Regions from separate parts of the Paraglaciecola sp. 25GB23A genome, predicted to be linked through region 1. Evidence: predicted binding sites of a transcription regulator. Region 1 holds the regulator's gene; each other region holds the start of a gene.
What was found. Region 1 encodes FNR, which switches genes on or off when oxygen is low (the NO sensors DNR and NnrR bind a similar motif). Its sites were predicted from a motif close to TTGATCTAGATCAA; they were not measured.
Positions count from the first base shown of each region.

Region 1 (7,874 bases):
GTCGATTTTGAACCAGACTACTACGTTCATGAAACAGCGGCGTGGTTAAAATATCCACACTCTTTAGAAGGTCTCACCGTTGCTGAGATCAAAATGCACCGTCCTGAACTATACGAAATACTCAAAGCTCACTTACCAACAGTAAGTTGAAGCTCACTGTGAGCGTCTATTAGGCGTTGAAACCTACAATCCCTATAACTTATTGACAGAGAATTATGTTTTTTCTGCTTTTTTGCGTAATATAAAAACCATAAAGTGATGTCAGTTTATCGAGATATGAAGGTCATAAAATCAACTAATTATGCCAGCCAAGCAACGGCCTATAGCCATAAATTGGCACTTGGAATTGGGTCTGTACCCGAGGTTGTTAACTGGGCGAATTCTATTGCCTCTTCCTTGCATACTGCAGATGATTGCTTAACAGAATTGGCCGGCAGCGAGCAGCTGACAAGCAAACAAGTCCTTGTTATTTTAGGCCAGTTTATGCCACCGCCAGAGGATGATACTTGGTGGCGATTAACGAAAAAAATGATTTCTCAAGCATTAGATGAGAATAATATTCAAGCAGTAAGAGCCGTGTCTTATTTTTATGATCTGGCTGTCGATGGTGTTATTCCCCCATACGACCGTGAGGCTCTTTATCAGTTTGAGTTGGAATACGCCTGCCTTAACGAGGGTTTTGCTGAGCAAATCGAGGTAGATAATAAGGTCAAATACTTTTTTATTGCGACTTGAACTGGGCAAACTTTATGATGTTGTTTACAGTTAAGGGGAGAGGCGTTCCTTCTGTTTTACTGGTTGAAAACTGCTCAAATGCAACATGGTTCCAGTTATTTTTCTTTAAAAAATCCAGATAAGTATCGACATTTTGTCGAGTAATTAACTCAAATTGATAGGATTCTGGGTGGGTTGAAAAACGGTCAACACCGTTTTGAAAATCAACTATTTTAATAATCGCAATAGCGCCCATCAAAAAGTGTCCGCCCACTGAGGCACTAAGTTCACCTTGTTTTATTTTGGTAAGTGCTTCCGGAAGCCAATCGAAACCTCCTATCATTATCGGCTTATCAGAAAGCTGACGGTATTGTTTTAATGTTTCAATGGCTAATTGGTCACCTGCGCACCAAAAAATACTGGTAGCGGGGTAACGCTCAAGAATCAAGCCCATATTCTCTTTTAGGCTATTTGGATTCCAATGGCTGGGGAAAACTTGATTGAATCTAGGATCTCTATTGTGTTGCAGTTGGGTTAATGCATACTCTCTGGTTTGGGATAGATTATCAAAGTCCCCACCAATAGCTGTGATAGAGGGCTTAAGTGTAGGCTGTTGAATCTTTAACTCACCAAGCAGAGCATCCAGTAATAGTTGACCACCGGAAGCGTTGTCATAACTAACCTCACCAATCCAATATTTATATTTTTGTTGTGGCCGTTGTAATTGTTTCGCCTCGTCTCCTGAGAAAGCTTGTTCTAAAGTGACAAAGTGAATGCCACTTGCCTCAACTTTGTCAAATACTATTGTTGCATTGCCATAAAAGGGTCTAAAAATAAGATAGTCTGGTTTATTTTTACGCGCAGTAATTTCTTCGATAATACTGCGCACTGAATAACGATTTTCTCCACCATATATGACCTCTAAATTAACATCAACTCGCTCAGCTGCTGCGGCGCTAATATGATGAACCAGAGCCCAAAAAGCCGGGCCTTTATTGTCAGGTATGATCAAGCTTATGTTTATAGCAAATGCTAAGTTTGAAAAAGCCAACAGCAATAGAGAACTAAAAACCTGTATATTTAGTCGACAACTCATGGGCATTAATTCACTTAGTTTTAAATAGATACTGCAGTGCATCATAGTTGAAAGTTTGGCTATGAACCACCTTCTAATCATGCCACCAAAATGTTAAATCACACTAGTCTCACATTTTCTTATATAGCTCGGCGCTGCAAGCGTTAGATTGGCACATCAGACGAATTTGTTGAGCCTTATATTATTGAGCTGGATAAAATTAGCTTTAAAACAAGATAATAAGATAAAATCTAGATTATTTTAAATAAACTGGCAAGCAGGGTATTGCTCAAGCTTTATGGTAAAGACTTTAATTGGCTGAAGTTAATAAAGTTTGAATAGTTTTTAATACATGGGCCATCTGTGCGTAATTAAATGGGGAGTTATGGCTTAAATTATCGCTAAAGTCGGTCAGAACAATATGCCAAGTAGGGCAAATGTTGAGTTGGGATAAGGCATTTTTAGCACATTGTAATTGGCAACCATCAATCGCCATACATTGTTTACTGCTGCACTGCAGGGATGAAAGCATTGCGTCTGATTGAGCAAGCTCAATAATAGTGTAACCTTGGGCTATTCCTTCAATATCCATTACCTTAGATAAGTCATTGGCAAACTGCGCGTTTTCACAATTTTTTAGACAGGTAAATATTACTGGGAGTGAAGTGGTGAGATGCTCATTCATTGAATACCTTCTAATGCCAAGGGCAAACTTGCCTTTATAATATTGGCATTAGCATACTAGCTCAGTCGACAAGTGATCTTGATGTGTATCAATATTTGAGTTTATGGTGGTGAGGACTACTCGGCCCCTTTAGCCAGTTGTTGCAATCCTAGAACATCTTTAATGAGCACTTCTTTTTTATCTACTGCAATCACATCGGTTTTCTGCAAGCGGGCAAACGTTCGGCTTACAGTTTCAATGGTAAGTCCTAAATAGTTGCCAATATCAGTGCGCGACATAGGCAGTAAAAATGCGGTTGCCGATAATTTGCGACTACTATTGCGGGTTGAAATACTCAGAAGTAGAGAAGCAATACGGGCTTCAGCACTGGCTTTGCCTAACAAACTAATAATCTGCTGTTCGTGGGTGATTTCACGACTCATCAACTGTAAAAAATGGCGTTGCAATTTGGGCAACTGCACACTGAGCTCTTCAAGTCGACCAAAGGGAATTTCGCAAATCGAAGAGGTTTCTAGAGCAATAACCGAATTAGTGTAATTATTATTGGCTAAACCATCTAAACCCACTACTTCTCCAGGTAAGTAAAAGCCGGTCACTTGCTCGTCACCATTGTCACTGATAGTCAGGGCCTTAACTGCACCAGAACGGATGGCATATACAGATGTAAATGTATCGTTGGCTCGATACAAATATTCACCTTTATTTAAAGGTCGGCCTCGCTGAATAATTTTATTGAGTTGGTCAATATCATCGACGTGCAAACTCACAGGCATACAAATCGTATTGAGGCGACAATTTCCACAACTCAATTTTTGGTCATGGGTACATTGTTTGGTATGTGTTTGTGCAATTATTGAATTCGATTCCATTAGTATTTTTAACACCCTTGGTTTTTCGCACTTTGAAACTACATCATACTACGTGCAACAGATACAAATAAAGTGGATTGCGGTCGAACCAAGTCATCTCTCGATTTTAATTGGGGTGCAAGGCTGTTGCAACTTGAGCAATTTGTTCACGCATCCACATGTGAGCATAGTCTAAGTCAGCACTCACATGCCAATATAAGAAGTACTCAAGGGGAGGCAGATCAAAGGGTAATTCATAAAGCGAAATATCGTAGTGTTTAGCTAAATGATAAGGCAGACAAGAAATAAGGTCAGTTTTTACTATAGTGCTGGGAACCGTCAAAAAGTGCTGACTACGCAAAACCACATGACGTTTTGCCCCAAGTTTATCAATTGCTACATCAATAGGGCCTGCACCACTGCGACGATGTGAAATATTGATATGGCCAAGACGCAAGAAGGTCTCCATATTCATACCCTGCGCTAAATCAGGGTGATTTTTACGAGCTACTACCACAAGTCTGTCTTGGGCAATTTTTTGTTTGCACAAATGTGGATCGCTAAAAGATGAGGCATCGGCATAAAAATCAAGATGGCCGCTGGCCATGGCTGATACAACATTATTGCGCTCTAAATCGTAATTAGTTAGTGAAATATTGGGTGCACTTTTTTGTAATAATGCCGTTAGTCTTGGCATAATACTGACTTCAAGTAAATCTCGGGCAGCAAAGTGAAAAGTTTTTTCCGCTTTACTCGGGTCAAAAATATGGCTCTGTTGAACACTTTTGCGCAATAAGCCCAAAGCTTCTCTGGCTGGGCCAATAATATTTTGTGCCACTGGCGTGGGTGTCATGCTATGTCCGGTGCGCACAAACAAGGGATCATTTAACATATCACGCAATCTCGCTAGAGAATTACTGACTGCTGGTTGCGTAATACACAGCACATCTGCGGCTCTAGTTAGACTGCCTGCCGTGTAAATTGCGTCAAACACCGCAAACAAATTTAAGTCGATTCGGTTTAAGTTCATGTAAGGTACCTCAACTATTTATGGTAAGGATATTACCTTTATATTATTAGTTAAATCAATATATCAATATACAGAACATTCATTTTATTGATAGTTTGCGGTTTGCTAAACTTTGAATGAAATGAGCTAAAAGGATAACAACCATGCTAAAAACGTTGCTTGAATTGAATTTGAACGAACAACTACCTGCCAGTGATTGGATAAAAATCACTCAAAAGGATATTGATTTATTTGCCCAAGCCACGGGTGACCATCAATGGATCCATGTTGATCCAGAGCGCTGCGCTAAGGAAAGCCCATTTAAAGCCACAATTGCCCATGGTTATCTCACCGTTACCTTGATGCCCTCTGCTTTTTACCATATGTTTGCGGCCGACCCACAGTACAAAACAATTTTGAATTATGGTGTAGATAAAATACGCTTTCTTGAACCTGTTCGGGTTAATGAGCAAATACGGTTTATATCAACCTTGAGTCACGTTGTGCAAAAAAATTCTGGTTGTTTGTTTTATTTTGATACCGAAGCACAGATTGAAGGTAAAAATAAACCTGCGATGAAAGGTACGTTTTTAATGTTGTTAGTCGGTGCAACATTGGCTGAAAAGCAGTAAAACTTATTAGTTTCAAAGAAAGGTTGATTGATGAGGATACAAAACAAAATTTATAATTAATTTTGCTGATAGATATAAACGAGATTTTTACGCAAAATCTTCGTTTACTGGGGTAATTGGCCGTCACCATTTTATCCTGCAAAACTATTTAAGTGATTAAAAGTGAAAGATATTGTCTTATATAAGTGTGCTTATTGAGTTTTAGGGCTGAGTGGTCTGACCATTGTTAGAATTGATGTTCACATATCAATAACAATTTATTTACATCGAGCCAATGGCCGCCTACTATCAATGTGAGGATGACCAGCTATCAAACAGATAGTTGGCGTTATAACTCAATGACATAACAATATTATTAGAGTTAAAAGAGTTACTAAGCTTACCAACTTATCATTAGCGAGCTGCGGTTATGTTACGGAATGACACTTTTAATATCTGATAACTCACGTATTGGGACACATCATGAAACTAAAAACAAAGTTAAGTCTGCTTTCAGCAGCGATTGCCACGCAGTTACTCACTGCGCAAACTGGCGCCTTAGCTCAAGAACAAGCAGTGAAAGAAAGCGAAGTTGAATTGATCATGGTGACGGGCAGTTTTGTACGTCGCAGTGAAAATTTTGAATCACCATCACCCTTAGCAGTGATAGATGCAGTGGCAATAGACTCTATCGGTGCAAAGAATATAAGTGATATCACCCAAACCTTAACCATTAATACTGGTGCACAAAACAATCCTGATGCATTTACGCAGAATGCAACGGCAGGAACGTCAAATATAAATTTAAGAGGCTTAGGCGTTGCTTCAACGCTAGTCCTACTCAATAACAAACGACAAGTGGTCAACGCTCAACCAACCAATGACGGTCTAAACTTTGTTGATACCAGTTCATTAGTGCCGATGATAGCAATCGGTCGTATGGAAGTGGTCAAAGATGGTGCATCAGCACTATACGGTTCAGATGCGGTAGCAGGCGTGGTTAACTTTATTACCAAGCAAGATTACAATGGTGCTAAAATAACCGCTGATTACCAAGACGGTGCCCACGGTAATAACAAAGAATATTTGCTACAAGGCTTGTGGGGCGCTACTAGTGAAAATAGCAGTGTGCTTGCCGCCATTAGCTATACCAACCGCTCACCCTTATTCATTTCTGACCGTCGCTTAAGTCGTCCAAAAGATGATACCAGTGCATTAGGTAACCCCGGTTCGTATTTTGTGCCCGCGTTTGGCAATATTCCTGTTGTTGATCCAGGTTGTGAAGCCTTTGGTGGAACCCTAGACAGAAGAGCCCCCGCAGGGACTTTACCCGGTGGTTTAGAAATAGGCTTATGTGGATTCGACTTTGGTCCATATTATTCTTACGTTGCAGATGAAACCCGAGTTAATGCTTATGTTAAAGCAGACTACGATTTAAGTGATGATGTGACTTGGACAACTGAAGTGAGCTTTGCTCGCAACAGAGCCGAGCGGGGCGGAGCGCCAAGTTTCCCCATTTTAACGTCGCCCGTCGTACCGGCTAACCATCCAGAAAATTTTCTTGGTTTACCCATGGCCTTTTTTGGTCGTGCTGAGGGGAACGGTTTTCAAGGTGATGCTGCTAACACTGAATCAGACACTTTTAGATTCAGTACTATGCTGCAAGGTGAGTTAGATAATGGTTTCTGGGAAGTAAGTTATACCACTGGTGTGAACGATTTTATGTTCAAGGTGCCAGATGTACTAAACACCGAGTTTAATCTAGCCTTAAATGGTCTTGGTGGGTCTGATTGTAATCCTTTAACCGGAACCGCAGGTGTCGGCTCTTGTGAATATTTTAATCCGTTCTCTACGTCTTATACAACGGCACCTAATTCTCAATATGTTGTTGACTCGTTTACTGGCGAGGAAGTGATTGATTCTAAAGCTGAAATGCAAGTATTTGAAGCCTTTGCCTCTGTCGATGCATTTGACATGAGTGGCGGTACTGCTGGCTTTGCATTTGGTATGCAATATCGCGAAGATAAATTGTCACAAGACTATGATGCCTTAGCGAACCAAGATAGCTTCACTTTTGTAATCGGTAATCCAGATTTCGATGGCAAATTAGATGTATATGCTTTGTTTGGTGAATTAGCCTTACCCGTAAGTACCGATCTAGATGTACAAATAGCCTTACGTTATGAAGACTACGGCGGCACTATCGGTGACACTATTGATCCTAAATTGGCTATGTCGTGGCGCGCCACAGATGACTTTTCAGTTAGAGCATCCGTATCAACGTCGTTTAGAGCACCCACTGTATTTTTACGTAATGGCGGAGCGACAACCTTGCAACAGTTGACTGATCCTATTCAACAAGCGAGCGCATTTGCTGCAGTAAGAACCGCAGGTAATGAAGATCTTAAGCCTGAAAAATCCACTGCATACAACGTAGGATTTTCTTTTGAGCCGGTTGCTGATTGGTCTGTGGAAGTGGATTATTGGAGCTTTAGTTTTGAAGATTTAATTATTCAAGAAAATGCCCAAGCGGTACTAACGGCTAATCCACAAGATCCGACGCGAGTTGTAAGAGCCGGAGACCCACTTACCGGTCCTCTTTTACAAGTTAACAATACTTATGTTAACGCCAGTTCACTTGATACCTCTGGTTTAGATTTTGTGACTAGTTACAAAATTAGCACTGACATGGGCGATTTTACGCCAAATATTAATGCTACCTATATCACGCAATATGACTTGGTTGATCCACAAGCAGGTAAAGTTGAAGCTGCTGGACGCAGAAACTTTACCAATATCGGTGTTTCATCTCCAGAATTGCGCATGAACGTAGGGCTCAATTGGCGCAATGAAGCTCACTCAGCTAATCTTTTTGTTCGTTATGTCAGCAGTTATGATGATGATCAAAATTGTGCTAATGGCACCTTGAGTG
Region 1 is NZ_JBDYKM010000001.1:994,180-1,002,053, forward strand. Features, by position in the region: gene ABKW31_RS04250 (phosphoribosyltransferase family protein) at 1-150, shown strand, start outside; gene ABKW31_RS04255 (hypothetical protein) at 277-735, shown strand; gene ABKW31_RS04260 (ABC transporter substrate-binding protein) at 722-1,810, opposite strand; gene ABKW31_RS04265 (putative zinc-binding protein) at 2,100-2,474, opposite strand; gene fnr (fumarate/nitrate reduction transcriptional regulator Fnr) at 2,591-3,343, opposite strand; gene ABKW31_RS04275 (LysR family transcriptional regulator) at 3,450-4,352, opposite strand; gene ABKW31_RS04280 (MaoC family dehydratase) at 4,496-4,963, shown strand; gene ABKW31_RS04285 (TonB-dependent receptor) at 5,426-7,874, shown strand, end outside.

Region 2 (7,874 bases), on a different contig from region 1:
TGGAAGATAATCCTCTACATCCTTATCGCATTAAAACGATTTGGGGTAAGGGCTTTTTCTTTGTAGCTGATGCTTGGAATGACTAAGTCATATGGCCAAACTGTTTATCAGCTTATACGTTTTTATTACCCTCGCCCTTGTCGGCCTGAGTGCGGGTTTAGAGACGCTCTTCCTTATTCCTGAACCCAATGTTCAATCTACAGTACTGCGTCAATTTTTAAGCGCGAGCAAACAACAAGATGTTGACCTTATAGCTCTGCTAGAACAGGCCAACATAAAATTTCAATTACTCAATTTAAATGATATTGCTTGGCCATCTGACAGCCTTCATAAACTGCAAGCCGGTGAAGCTCTCAGTCTTTTTGATTCAAAGCTAGGTGAACAAGTATATATAGCGCATAAACATACACAACTAATCGAGTTATCTTTCGATCAACCTATTGCCAACCAGACCTCATTTATACTGTATAGAACGGTGTTTTTTGTACTACTTGGCTGTCTTATTGCTCTGTGGATTTGGCCCTTATGGCGTGATTTAGAAGCACTAAAAAGGAGTGTCACTACCGTACTACCAGACGGTAATATTAGCCAAAATTGGATAGACAAGTCATCGCTGGTTGCGCCGATTGCCACGTCTTTGAATACTATGCGCGGGCAAATCGCCGAGCTTATTCAAAGTCAGCGAGAATTATCTGGCGCTGTGGCGCACGAGTTTCGTACTCCCTTAGCCCGTTTAAAATTTGCCTTAGGCATGCTAGATGAGAGTCACGGTGACATGTTCAACAACATGCGAGAAGACGTGGACGAATTAGAAAAGCTTGTGCAAGAGATGCTTGATTTTTCAGCGACAGAAGCGCAAATGCCCAATCTACATTTCTGCGAAATACCCTGCACAACCATGTGCCATAGTGTAGTCAATAAGTTGAAAAAAAGTCATCTAAACCAACTGACAGTCGATATCTACGGCGGACCAGAGCAGCTCACTGGCGATAGCCACTTTGTGGAACGAGCCATGGAGAACCTACTATTAAATGCCGCTCGCTACGCCAAGACTTGTATCGTAATTAAGATTGAAAGCACAGCAAATAGTATATTACTTATAGTTGAAGATGATGGTTTAGGTGTTAGCCCTGAACTAGGACAAAAAATATTTGAGCCGTTTTATCGACCAGATGAAGGACGCGATCGAACTCAAGGGGGGGCGGGCTTAGGATTGGCTATTGTAAAAAGAGTGATGCAATGGCATCAAGGTTCTTGTAGCGTAGCAAGCAGTCCCTTAGGCGGCGCTAAATTTACCTTGTGCTTTCCTGTGCTACCTTAGGGCTCATCACTTACGATTTTAAAACACGACTACGGGCTATTTCTGCACAGATATAGTGTAGGTTAGCGCCATACAAAAACGGGTTTTTGTCATTGGATTCGCAATAAAGGCGATTAAAGTGATCCATAGAATTTTTACTGCTCGTAATATTATTCAAATACTCCCTTTGAGATTCACTAAAATCTTGTGCATGAGAGGCAATCGTTTGCCTAAAAAGAGCTAACTCTTTTTTCTCAGCCAATAAAGAAATTTCAAGCATCCAGTTTGCAACATCACTTTGAATATCATTAAACCAATAATGAATAAATGGTGAGCGCAACATGGCAATAAGAGCCAAAATTTCAAAAGATATAATAAAAAAACGGGACATGACATTTGCTAGTTAGTTTACGAACTATAAGCCTAATTGAAGTAGGGCAACTTTAAAACAAGCAATGGTTATGTGTCTTCATAACAGAGAATAACCTTCACTAGTATTTTATATCTAGCGACATAAACAATATTTGTTACTCCTTTCTTGATAGAAATCAAACAATAAAGAGGCTAATTTCCTTACAACTGCAGCGACCGGTTTAAGGAACTGATATACTGCATCGGTTTTTTAGCATTGCAGCATTTTCCAGCAAGGACATCGAATGAGTGAACGAATTCCCGTTAAAGTAATTTCTCCCGTTAAAGTTCACAAACCTGACTCACATCAACATGACAATCATTACACCCCGCGCAGTCGTATTTATGTGCGTGCAGTAACTGGTGCTTTGGAAAACTTTCGGCGCTTTTTCGGTTTAATATTTTTAAGCACCTTTGCCATTCTCCCATGGCTTCAATATGACGGTAGCCAAGCCATTTTGTTTGATATAGGTAGCCAGCGATTTAATATTTTTGGTCTTACTTTGTGGCCACAAGATTTAACACTACTTGCTTGGATCTTGATTGTCGCCGCTTTCGCCTTATTTTTTGTGACTACTTTTGCCGGCAGAGTATGGTGCGGGTTTATGTGTCCTCAAACCACATGGACTTTTATTTATATTTGGTTTGAAGAGCTCTTTGAAGGCTCGCGTCATCAACGAATAAAATTAGATGAGCGCGCGATGAATTTTGATAAATTCTGGCGTAAAGCCATGAAACATTTTGCTTGGGTTACTATTGCACTATTAACTTCACTCATCTTTGTTGGTTATTTTACCCCCATTGGTCAATTATTTATTGATTTTTTCACCTTCTCAAGCACCGCATGGGCCACTGGATTTGTGTTGTTTTTTACTTTTTGTACTTATGGCAATGCAGGCTGGATGCGAGAAATTATGTGTACTCACATCTGTCCCTACGCACGCTTCCAATCGGCCATGTTTGATAAAGATACCTTTACCGTGGCCTACAATGCCAAACGAGGGGAACAGCGCGGTCCGCGCAGCCGCAAGATAGCAAGAGAAGAAAATATAGAGAAAGGTTTGGGTGATTGTATCGATTGCAATCTATGTGTCCAGGTTTGTCCTACCGGCATCGATATTCGCAACGGCTTACAATACGAGTGTATTAATTGCGGTGCTTGTGTTGATGCCTGTAACGGTGTGATGGAAAAAATGAATTATCCGAAGGGACTCATTAGCTTCACGTCCGAAACCGAATTGGCCGGCGGAACGACTAAAATAGTGCGCCCAAAATTAGTCGGTTATTTCTTAGTACTGGTATTAATGTCAGGGCTACTTGTGTTCGAAATTATGACCAGAGTTCCCTTGGAAGTAGATATAATTCGCGATCGTAATTCACTCTATCGTGAAACCAACGATGGCTTAATTGAAAACGTTTATACACTCAAAATTCTTAATAAGTCTCAACAAAAACAAACTTATCTTATTAGTGTGATTGGTTTGGATGGCGCAAATTTTATTGGTCAGAACACCGTGGATGTAGCCGGGAGCGAAGTACTAACATGGCCTATAAGCTTAGCCATTGACCCTTATAAGATTAAGGAGGATGTGACTGAATTCGAGTTTAAAGTCGAAGTCATCAATGATCCTGAAAATGATGTGTATGTACAAGAACCAAGTAACTTTTTATATCCTAATTATTAGTACTTGGATAAGCCAGCAAAATGACAAAATTTGATTTTTCTGGATTAGGACCCGATCTTATTTTAGATGCAATAGAGTCGTTGGGGATTCGAGTTGAATCTGGATTATTAGCGCTTAATTCTTATGAAAATAGAGTCTATCAATTCATGGCAGAAGATAAGCGACGTTATGTGGTTAAGTTTTATCGGCCGCAGCGATGGACCGAATTACAAATTAACGAAGAGCACCAGTTTAGCCTTGAGTTAGCCAGTCACGAAATCCCCGTTGTGGCCCCGCTGATGTCTAATGGCAGAACCTTGCATGATTATCAAGGATACTACTTTGCATTGTTTCCATCCGCAGGTGGCAGACAATTTGAGGTTGATAATCTAGAGCAGCTTGAATGGATGGGCCGTTTTATAGGTCGAATACATGCAGTATCAAAAAGTGCTAAATTCGAGCATCGCCCCACACTTACAGTCGAGGAGTTCCTGATTGAGCCTTTGAGTCAATTGAAAAACAATGAGCTTATCCCAGACTATTTACACAGCCCTTTTTTCGCCATCTTAGAACCTGTGGTCAAAAAGGCCTCAGAGCTATACCGTGCGACACCGACAGACAATATACGTTTGCATGGTGACTGCCACCCGGGCAATATACTTTGGCGAGATGGCCCTACTTTTGTCGACTTAGACGATTGCCGCAATGGCCCTGCAATTCAAGATCTTTGGATGATGTTATCAGGTGATAGACAACAGCAAACACTACAATTAGATACCTTAATTAAGGCCTATCAAGAATTCGCTGAATTTGACAAAGAGCAACTAAAACTAGTAGAGCCTATGCGCGCTATACGCATGGTTCACTACATGGCTTGGTTAAACAAACGTTGGCAAGACCCTGCTTTTCCGCAAGCATTTCCTTGGTTTGCTGACGGTAAATATTGGGAACAACAAATACTCGCTTTAAAAGAACAATTATCTGCCTTACAAGAGCCACCGTTGGTATTGTTATAAACCTTTACCCTTTCTATTTATCTTAGTTTTCCATATACTCCGGCGCGTTTAAGGTGCCTTTGATTCTATAACGTCGTTATATGCCTCAGGTTAAACGGGAAGTCGGTGAATATCTCCTTTTTAATGTTGATATAAATCCTACGCTGCCCCCGCAACGGTAAATAAGAATGTTTTACCCACATACCACTGTTCAAACGAATGGGAAGGTCGTGAAACAGACTAATGAAAATTGGTCACTTATGAGCCCGGATACCGGCCTTAATCTGGTGCTAGATAAAGCCAGCTTTATTTAGTTTTTCTTTTATGTACTCGGGCGGAGTACATCAATTAGGCCTAAAATTAATGAAATCAAAAAATTACAGCAATACTCTGTGTTGCCTGAGCATATTTTGTAGCAGCGTATTTTTCACTCAAGTAGTCAAAGCTAACGAAGATTCAAGTGAATTCCCCCCTCTACCTTCTGAACTAGAAACAATTACCGTTGTATCCAGTAAAGTTCCCCTTTCTTTTCGCGAACTGGCTACCAGTGTTAGTCTCATTACCAAAGAAGATATTGATGCTAGGGGCAATGCTTCATTAGCTGACATAATGCGTCATGAGGTCGGAATTGGCGTTTCAAATTCAGGGGGGGTGGGGAAAAATACCACGTTGCGTATTCGCGGTGAAGATGGCTTTAGGACAAAAGTATACATTGACGGAGTTGAGTTAAGTGATCCTACCGCGCCTCAAGTGACACCTATCTTTGATGATATATTATCTCACTTGATTGACCGAGTTGAAATTCTGCGGGGCCCTCAAGGCCTAATGTACGGCGCAGATGCAGGTGGTGTTATTAGCATAACTACCAAACAAAGTGAACCGGGTCTACAAGCTTCCATAAATGCAGAGACCGGCAATTACTCAACCAACATGTTAAATGCCGACCTAGGCTACGCTAATCAAAACGGCTACGTTTATTTAGCGGCTGCGGAATTTGAAACAGATGGTTTTAATGCGCAAACCGCTGATGTTAGTAACGAGAAAGATGGTTATCAAAATACTACTTTACATTTCAATAGCGGTATTAATATTAATGAAGCCTTGTTATTAAATTTAGTGGTACGTAGGGTTTCTTCTAATAATGAGTACGATGGCTGCTATGACAATGTCAATTTTGCGCTTATTTATCAATGTACAACTGATAGTGAAAACCAAACCGCTAGGCTTTCTTTGCAATATAACCAAGATAAGTCGCATCACAACTTAGCTTATGCCAAAACCGATGTAGAACGACAGTTTTTCAGTAATGAGCAATTTAGTTTTGGCAGTGAAGGTAATATTAGTAAGCTTGAATACAATGGATTTTATGGCTCTGCGCAGCAAAAGTTAATTTGGGGTGTGGATAATGAAACCCAGCAATTGCTGGGTTCTGGCGAACAAAGAGAGCAAACTGGTTTATATTTTGAGTACCAAAAAGCGTGGTCTAAACAACTGTTTATGACTGCCGGAATGCGCCATGATAATAACGATACATTTGGTACCCATAACAGTTATCGCATCAGCGCAGCCTACTTAATTCCTCTGTCTGAACAAGAAACATTCAAATTGAAGTCGACTTACGGTACCGGTTTTCGTGCACCAAGTCTATATGAGCAAGCATACAATGACGGGGACTTTGCCTATGGAAATGCCGCTGGATTGCAACTTAAAGAAGAAGGCAGTCGGGGCTTTGATCTAGGATTTGATTATTTCAATAAAATACAAAGTCTATCATTGGTGTTTTTTAAGCAGTCAATTTCCAATGAGATATATTTTGACAGCTTAGCCTATACCGGCTATTTACAAAATAACTTGTCTAGCGAGTCTAAGGGCATTGAGCTCGAACTGAGCCAACAGTTAACTGCAGCCATCAAGTTGTGGGGCAACTACACATTTAATGAAACACAAACCAATCTGCAAGAAGATAGAATTCGGCGCCCGAAACATCAAGCAAACTTAGGCTTACAATCGCAATTTTTAGATGGTCGAATTCACGCTAGTCTAAACATAAAAATGGTTAAAGATCTGGTGGATATAGGCGGCGTCGCCTTGGATGATTACAACTTAGTCAATCTCACATCCAGCTACCTATTTTCCCAACACTTACGTATCAATCTGCGAATTGAAAACCTATTCGATCGTGAGTATCAAGATGTTGTAGGTTTTAATACTGCGCATCGGTCGATTTTTTTAGGTATGACGATTAATCTTTAAGTTTAAGCCTTGTTAAGGGGAGCCCAGCTCCCCTTAAGCTCATTTTTATTTTACTAAGACCTTGCTTTTATTCAAAATTGTCTATAATTCGAGTAATTATCTATTTAGCTTAACTTGCTCAGGGCTTACAAGCCCTCACAATTCCCTTTGAGTTAGCTAAACATCAATGAATGGGTGTTTATTGGTAATTCGGTTTGTTTAGAAGAGGTTGACTTTCATGGAGCTTAATTTTTATACAGAATACTTTTTAATAACTACGTATAGATTTAAATACCATATTGTTCATACATTAAGCGCCCGATTACGGCATACTTCGCGCCCACTAAATCCCTGCATGGAGGCAAAATTTAGTTAAGGCCTCAAAAACATTAAAAATAATCGTTTATTTTTAATGTTTTTGGTCCATTTAAATAAAAAAATGATGTTCTTTCTAAAACTCATAAAAGGGTAAACACCATGCATAAAAAAACCTTAGCCACATCTTTGATAAGTGCTGTCATAGGCTGCTCAATATCATTCTTTAGCAGTGCTGAACTGGTACTTGTTGTTCATCCTTCGAATGATGCGACCATTGATGCAAAGACAGCACAAAGAATTTTTCTTGGAAAAGAAAATAAATTCTCTACTGGCAAGGAAGCATTGCCCATTAATCAAGTTCCAGAGTCTGCAAGCCGAGCATCATTCGATACCGACACTTTGGGTCGCAGTTCTACACAAGTCGCAGCTTATTGGTCAAAACTAGTTTTCACCGGTAAAGGTATTCCTCCTAAAGAAGTGGCAAATGATGCTGAAGTTATTGCCATTGTTGCGGGTAATCAAGATGCTGTTGGTTATGTTGATAGTGCATCGGTTACTGGTGCTGTTAAAGCCATTTCACTGAACTAATTAGGAAGATAAAGATGAAAAAATTAATCGCATTAAGTGTAATTACTCTTGCTAGTTTGTCAGCACAAGCAGAAGTTCGTATCAATGGTTTTGCTAATTTAATTGGCGGAGTTATAACTGGCGATGATGCTTCTTATGTCGTCAATGGGGGTCTAGGATATGACGACAAGATATCTTTTAGTGATGAAAGTTTGTTTGCTATCCAAGTTAGTGGTGACATTAATGACAAAATGACGGCAACTGCTCAACTTGTTGCTCGTGGCGAAAACGACTACAAAGCGGAATTTGAGTGGGCATATATAACTTACAAAGCAACAGACAAAGTATCAATATCAGCAGGCCGGTTCCGTCTGCCATTGTTTAAAT
Region 2 is NZ_JBDYKM010000020.1:3,120-10,993, reverse strand. Features, by position in the region: gene ABKW31_RS18425 (response regulator) at 1-86, shown strand, start outside; gene ABKW31_RS18420 (ATP-binding protein) at 92-1,321, shown strand; gene ABKW31_RS18415 (hypothetical protein) at 1,332-1,691, opposite strand; gene ccoG (cytochrome c oxidase accessory protein CcoG) at 1,957-3,396, shown strand; gene ABKW31_RS18405 (serine/threonine protein kinase) at 3,417-4,391, shown strand; cobalamin riboswitch at 4,426-4,667, shown strand; gene ABKW31_RS18400 (TonB-dependent receptor) at 4,734-6,623, shown strand; gene ABKW31_RS18395 (phosphate ABC transporter substrate-binding protein) at 7,080-7,508, shown strand; gene ABKW31_RS18390 (topoisomerase IV) at 7,523-7,874, shown strand, end outside.
Region 2: a site for FNR is predicted at 1,839-1,852, ahead of ccoG (cytochrome c oxidase accessory protein CcoG). Genes of this name have one in related genera too.

Region 3 (7,874 bases), 520 kb from region 1:
GGTGCTCACTTACCGCGCTGTCTGCTTGATGGCTGCTTAGGTAAGTTTGAATTTGCTGCTGTTGCTGTTGCAAGGCCAGTAAAGTGCTTTGCTTTGCTTGTTGTTGCTCAGTGCTAGTGTGTTGCTGCTGTTTAAGACGAGTCAGCTCGAGTGTAATATCAGCAAGTTTGCCGGCTTGGCTTTGAATAGTCCCATCTAAGGGCAGTACTTTGTCAGTAATAAGCAGCTCTTGGCTTTGCTGCCCTTGTTTGGCCTGTGTTAGCGCGCTAGTGGCTTGCGTTAGGGCTACATCAGCCTGCTTAGCTTGCGCAGTCGCAGTAGTGAGCTCTTGCTGTTTAAGCACGAGCTGCTGGGTCATTTTTGCCAACTCGTGCTGCACACTTTTAAGCAATTCCCATTGGGTACGCAACCGTTCGGCCGGTTCGCTATTGGCTAACTTATGTAGTTCAGTTTTTGACTCTGAGAGGGCTATATTGGCCTGTTGGCTTAACTCGCTGGCCTGTTGCCGCTGTTGTTGAGCACTGCTGAGTTTATCCCACCAGCTAAGATGCTGTTGACACTGGATTAACTGCTGCTCTATTGCCTGTTGCTGGTGCTGGCATTGTTGTAGCTCATCTTGCAGTTGCTGTTTTTGCTCTGGGCTGAGTAATTGCAAGGTGTCAGCTCTGGCTTGCAACTCTTTAAGGCTTTGTTTGGCTTGGGTAAAGTGCTCATGCACCTTGATAGATACCAATCCATAAATGTCGGTGCCAGTGAGCTCTTCAAGCAACTCGGCCCGCTCTCTCTCATCGGCATTTAAAAAGGCGGCAAAGTCGCCTTGGGATAACATCATCGACTTAGTAAAACGGCCAAAGTCTAAACCCGTTAATTGCTCGACGGCCTCGATTTTCGCTTTAATTTGGGTGGCAATCACCTTACCACTAACCACTTCGGCTAATTCGCTATCAGCTTGCTGTAAATTACCCTCCAAATTGCCACGGGAGCGACGCATGCTCCAAAACGCCCGGTAGGCCATGCCTTTTACTTCAAACTCTACCTCGGCCAAACACTCGGCGGTGCCACGAGTCATGATCTCATTAGATGAGGTAGTGATTTGCCCCAAACGCGGCGTTTGGTGATAAAGCGCTAAACAAATGGCATCAAGCAAGGTAGTTTTGCCCGCACCAGTAGGGCCAGTGATGGCAAACAAACCATTATCGGCAAAAGGCGATTGCGTAAAATCAATCTTCCATTCACCTTTTAAGGAGTTAAGGTTTTTTAAACGTAGGGTGAGAATTTTCATGCTTGCTGCCCCCCGTCAGACGCGGTGCTGGCGCCTTGATGCTGGGCTTCAGATAATATCTGCTCAAACTGCTGGCGCACGCGCTGCACCCTTGCTAGCTCTGCTTCACCTGCAAACTTTTCCATGTTCAAACGTAATTCAAATACATCTAAAGGTTTGAGTTCTGCTAGCGTCTCGCGCTGCTCCTGGCTTAATAGCTGACGTTGTTTATTGCGACTGCGGCGCAGCTGCAGTACCTCTACATTTGCGCCTTCGGTCAGGCTTTGAATGCGTTGTTGTAGGTCAGATAAATAATCTTGGGTCTCTACCTCAATACACAGCCAGCAAGGCATCTCTTGTACTGCCTGCTCTTGACTTGTGAATTGTTGCAAGGCCTGTTCGATAGTCGCTAAATCACCTTTGATCACCTGCATAGGCTGAAAACGCGGTACGTCAATGGCGCTAAGATGACGAGTGCCATCCTTAAACTCCACCAGCATGACTTGCTTTTGCGAAGTGAGTTCATCAAAGCTCAAGGGAATGGGCGAGCCGCTGTAACGAATATGCTCAGTTTTAGCCACTAATTGCGGCCGATGAATATGCCCCAAAGCAATGTAGTCTGCAGGGGGAAACCCATCTGCAGCAAAGCCATCGAGGGTACCAATGTATATATCCCGCACACTGTCGGATTGACTCACACCCAGCGCAGTTAAATGGCCGGTAGCAATAATGGGTAAAGTTACTCCGCTTTGTTGCATCTGTTTTTGTTGCATCACTACGGCCAGTTGATAGAGCTTGGCGTAGTGCTGTTTGATGGCATTACCCAATGCCTGGCGTTTGTCTATACCGCTTTCACCGGCAGAACTTTGCAGTACATCACGGGGGCGAATAAAGGGTACGGCACATAAAATCGCCCCTGGATTACCGCTTTTATCAGGAATACAAAACACTTGCTCGTTGATATCAACCCCAGTGCTGGCCACCACAAAGGTGTTTAAACAAGCTAAAATTTGTTTGGATTCATTCAGGGTTGATACCGAGTCATGATTACCGCCCAACACCACCAATACACACTTGAGCTGCTGGAGGTCGACCACAAACTGGTTGTATATTTCGCGGGCATAGCTAGGTGGTGTGCCAGTATCAAATACATCACCAGCAATGATCACTGCATCAATTTGTTGTTGCGCCACTTGCGCCAGTAACCAATTGATAAAAGCCTGATGTTCGTCTTTGCGGCTTTTAGTGAAAAAACTCTGACCCAAATGCCAGTCTGAGGTGTGTAGCAGCTTCATGCCTAAAATCCCACGCTTTAACAGCTATTTGTTCAAGAATGACGCAATAACTGCTTGTTAGTCCTAAAGAAACGAACATTACACTATCGTTGGTGTGGTTGGCAGATGAAAAACATTTATTCACCTAAAAATCAGTAAACAAAGAGTAACAACTCAATATTTACTCCTCAGTCTTAGGCAGTTTGAAGCGACTGAGTTGTTGTTTTAAATTGTGAATTTCATGTTCCAGCTCCTCACGTTCATCTAGCAGGTCGAGTATCAAGGCGATACCGGCCCAATCGAGCAATAGATCACGTTTAATACGCGCGGCTTTTTTGACGCTTACTAAGCTGGTCACACTAAATTGCCATTGCTCAATCACCTCTCCTTGGATTGGAATAGCAATGCTATGTTCAACCAGTTCATACAACATAGCTGAATCAATCTCACTGCAAGCACATAGCTCTTCGCTACTTAGCCAGCGGTCTTGTTCTGAAACAGTAATCTGCAACATGTTTATTTACTCCAATTGGCGCGCGGATCAAATTGACTTTTTTCTGCCAACTCATTCCACAGAGTCTTGTTTGCTTCGTCAGTTGAGGTAGGCACTACAATTTTAAGCACGGCGAATAAATCACCCTGTACTTTTTTATTGAGCAAGCCCTTGCCTTTAATGCGTAAACGCTGTCCCGATTGACTATTGGCAGGGATATTCAGTTGAATATCACCACTTAAGGTGGGTAGTTTAACTTTGGTACCCAATATGGCTTCCCAAGGAGCAATGGGTACAACTATGCTCAAATTTCGACCGTCTACATCAAACAATGGGTGGGGTGCAAAACGAATTTGTAGATATAAGTCGCCATTATCCGCCTTTGTTGTACCGGGTCCGCCTTGGCCCTTAAGACGAATCCGCTCCCCATTAGCGACACCAGCCGGAATTTTCACTTTCAGCGACTTGGGCTGATCGCTCACGCGACCATTGGCATCTTGCTGTTGCAGAGTGAAGCTTACGGGTTTAACACTATCAACTAAGGTTTCTTCTAAAAACAGCGGGAATTCGATTTCAATATCTTGACCTTTTTGACGCATTGTTTGGCTACCCCTGTGCTGCCGTCCATGCTCAAAACCGCCATGCCTTGCACCAAATATTGAATTAATAAAATCAGAAAACTCTTGATCGGTTTGCGGATCACTTTGTTGATAATTGCCTTGTGCATTAGCCGAACTATGCTGATTGCGCGATCGGTTTAAATGATGGCGACGCAGTTCATCATATTGCGCCCGTTCTTTGGCACTATGCAGCACTTCATAGGCTTCACCGATTTCTTTAAATCTTTCCTCGGCATCAGCATGCTTGCTAACATCAGGGTGATATTGTCGAGCCAGTTTTTTGTAAGCCACTTTTATGGCTTTATCATCGGCCTCAGGCTCAATACCAAGCACCTTATAATAATCTTTAAAATTCATTCTAGCCCCTAAAAGCAACACGCCCGAAAGTGAGTTTACTGTGTTGGATCAACTATATTCATTGTATGTGATGATGAAATTAAACAGTTTGATCTTGATCAATCCTACCAGCTTACACTGAGTCTAGTTGATTACTATCATCCCTTAGTAAAATAACAGAAGTGATTAACTTCTGCTGAAAACTGAAAATCTTATCTATTGATTTTATTAACTTTATCTAATCTTGTTATGTAAGCACATACCTAAGTATCACCTCGTAGATTTTTTAATCAGTTCAAATAGGCTTTAATAGACCCATCGAAACGCGGCAACTATCAGGCAACGTTTTAAACTAAACCCTAACTAATTATGAATATATTGAGGAATTGACCATGTTGAAAATCGTTAAAACTTCTATCGCTTTAGCCGCCGCTTCTTTCATTGTTGCTGGTAATGCTCAGGCCGATATAAACGAAGCACTACAAAATATCTGCACTATCGTTAAAGCTGACGATAAAGGCGAATTACGCAAAAAAATGAAAATGGTCCAGTCTGACTACCGTTTACAATTACAAGATTATTACTCAGGTATCTCATGTGGCGGCGAAAGCTTAATCCGCACCGCGATGTTAAACAACGCAGTTGAGACCGGTACGTTAATGGTTAAGAAGATGCCTAAGGGCGACTTAAGCTCACCAGAGTCAGATGGCAAAACCATCTCTGCCTGGGCCACTGAAAAAGGCTTAGATAGCTCGCCTATCGTGGCTGCTCTTAACGAAAGAATCTAAAAGATAGCGGCGAGCTTCTAGCTGCGAGCCGCGAGCAAAAAATAAAGCGTTTTAGTTTTATCTTTAGCTCGCCACTCGCAGCTCGACGCTAATAGCTCGTCGCTGCTCCACCGTTCAACATGGTGGGTGGAGATTAATCTCTCCTCCTAAAAAATCGGCCTCTTTTGAGGCCGTTTTTTTATGCATTGAAAAGATAGCAACAGGCAAAATACACCAGCCTTTGCTTTTATATTTTTTAGCTCGAAGCTAATGACTCGCCGCTCGAAGCTCTATATCGCAATACCATCAGACTTGCCCTCTCGTCTTGCTGCACTGCACTGTTGGCCAAGCGCCAAACACCATTAATTAGCAGGGCGAGAGGCATATCATTTTGGCTGACTAAGGCAATCTTATCTCGTTGCCACGGCGGTATTCGCCATTCTTTATACCACTGTTTTAAGGGTTTAGAATGTTGCCCGCCTGCCGGAGTAAAACGTTGGGCAAAGCCGCCAAATTGTATTTTAATTTCGCCTAGTTGAGGGTCTAAGAGCAAGCCCAGATCACCAGGGTCTCCTTGCTGAAAGGGGGATTTACTTAAAGTGCCGAGCGGCGCTGGTAGGCTGACTACCTTTTGTCCCTGCCACAACAAGGTATGGGCTGGTATTGTGGGCGCAAGTGCTAATATATATAAATGCTGATTAAAGCGTCTAAACTGCCAACTGCCCCATTGAATGATGGGCTTAGCATCCTCTTTAGCGTCAATCAGCTCAGGTTGCAGTTTCTGTAAAACCGCCTGTGAAGGACTTGAAATGCCTTGTTCATCTAACCATTGCCTCACCACTTGATGTAACCATGCGGAACTTAGTTTACTTAAGGCTTGCAGGCACAAGGTGTTATCACTTGTGCGTATTGCTTGCAGTTTCTCTTGGGCCACTTCTTCAAGTAAATCTTGCTGTTGGGCGCAAAGGGCTGCACTGCGCGACACAGTTTTAGCTATGTCAGGCCATTTTTTTATTAAACTAGGCAGAATGTCATGACGCAGAAAGTTACGCTCAAAATGGGTGTTTTGATTCGACTCGTCTTCAACCCAAACTAAGTCTTGCTGTTTCGCATAGTCATTGATGTTTTGCTGAGTAAGGGCTAAAAATGGCCGCAACAGGTGAACCACTTTATTGAGTTGGCCAACGGATTTAGTACTATACAATGCCATGGCCGCTAAGCCTTTAGGCCCTGCTCCGCGCTTTAGCTGTAATAGAAAGGTTTCAAGTTGATCATCTTGATGTTGAGCCAACAAAATAACACTGTTAGCTGGCGCAAGCTCCAGTAACTTTGCATAACGGGCTTCACGCGCTAGTGCTTCTAGACTTTGACCTGAGTCACTCGCGAGGTTTACCTTTACCCCTTGAAATGCCACCTTCATATCTAAGCAAATCTGCCGACAATGGGCTAGCCATTTATCAGCATTCGGGCTAAGACCATGATGAATATGCACTACACTGATAGGATTAGTCACCAAACCTTTATCCCGCAAGGCAACTAAAGCATGGAGCAAGACATGCGAGTCAATACCACCACTGTAAGCAAGCACTAGCGTTTGCTCGGATTGCAAAGCAACACATTTAAATTGGTGATCTAAGGTAGCTATCAAATCCATAAGGGCTCAGTTTACTCTGCTTTTAAAAGCACAAAGCCATTGGTTGTTGTTACAACCAATGGCTTATATTTGTCATGTAGCTTGGTTTAGCAATAACCAAACGACATTAAACGCTCATAGCGTTGCTCTAATAAATCTTCAGTCGATAAGGTCGACAATTGAGCCAACTGTTGTTTCAGAGTCGCTTTCAAATTGGCGGCCATACTGTCGTGGTCACGATGCGCGCCACCTAATGGCTCTTCTACAATATGGTTAATCAAACCCAATTCTTTAATTCGTTTGGCCCCCACGCCCATCGCCTCTGCCGCCAGCGGTGCTTTGTCAGCACTTTTCCACAGAATCGATGCACAACCTTCGGGCGAGATAACCGAATAAGTACTGTATTGCAGCATATTCACTCTGTCACCTACACCAATGGCTAAGGCGCCACCTGAGCCACCCTCACCAATTACCGTACAAATAATCGGCACTTTTAAACCTGACATGACTTTTAAATTTGTGGCAATGGCTTCACTTTGACCGCGCTCTTCAGCACCGACACCAGGATAGGCACCAGGGGTGTCGATAAAGGTAATGATAGGTAAATTAAAACGCTCAGCCATTTTCATCAATCGTAATGCTTTGCGGTATCCCTCAGGTTTGGGCATGCCAAAGTTACGACGAATTTTTTCTTTAGTATCACGGCCTTTTTGATGGCCGATGACCATAATAGGCCGACCATCCAATTTGGCTAAACCGCCTACGATGGCTTTATCATCCGCGAAGGCTCTATCACCAGCCAACTCTTCAAAATCAGTCAATATTCTAGAGACATAATCAAAGGTATAAGGACGCATCGGATGACGGGCTAATTGCGAAATTTGCCACGCACCTAAATTAGCAAAGATCTTTTTACTTTGCTCTGCGCATTTTTCACGCAATTTAGTAATTTCTTCTTCGATGCTAACGTCAAATTCACCACCCTGATTGACCTGTCGCAATTCTTCAATTTTCGCTTCTAATACGGCGATAGGTTTTTCGAATTCTAAGAAATTTACACTCATTACACACCTAATTGTTTTGCTTACAGCAGAGTAAACACTGTGCCTTAATGAAAGACGAGTTCGACCTGCGTCGCACCCAGATACTGCTGTAAGTCATATAATAATTCATCTTCAGGGCTTATATACCACTGCGCGCCAAAGGCTAAATTTGCCTCTGCATCGGGGTGGCGATAGCGCACCAGCACCGGACAACTGCCACCTTGATAAGGCTTTAGTATAGTCTGCAGTTTAGCCAGACTTGCAGGATTGCACCAGCTTGATTCCAATTGTATTTGCACAGCCTTGGCATTTTTTTCACGGGCTTGCACAATATCCATGGCATCGCGGGCTTGCATTGTATTGCCCCCAGAGAATTCATCAAAGCTGACCTGTCCACTAATAACCAATATTTTGTCTGCCAACAGCATACTTTCGTATTGTTCATAC
Region 3 is NZ_JBDYKM010000001.1:476,350-484,223, reverse strand. Features, by position in the region: gene ABKW31_RS02055 (AAA family ATPase) at 1-1,282, opposite strand, end outside; gene sbcD (exonuclease subunit SbcD) at 1,279-2,556, opposite strand; gene ABKW31_RS02045 (chaperone modulator CbpM) at 2,717-3,049, opposite strand; gene ABKW31_RS02040 (DnaJ C-terminal domain-containing protein) at 3,052-4,005, opposite strand; gene ABKW31_RS02035 (DUF3718 domain-containing protein) at 4,377-4,772, shown strand; gene tilS (tRNA lysidine(34) synthetase TilS) at 5,008-6,405, opposite strand; gene accA (acetyl-CoA carboxylase carboxyl transferase subunit alpha) at 6,492-7,448, opposite strand; gene dnaE (DNA polymerase III subunit alpha) at 7,493-7,874, opposite strand, start outside.
Region 3: a site for FNR is predicted at 4,094-4,107, ahead of ABKW31_RS02040 (DnaJ C-terminal domain-containing protein). Genes of this name have one in related genera too.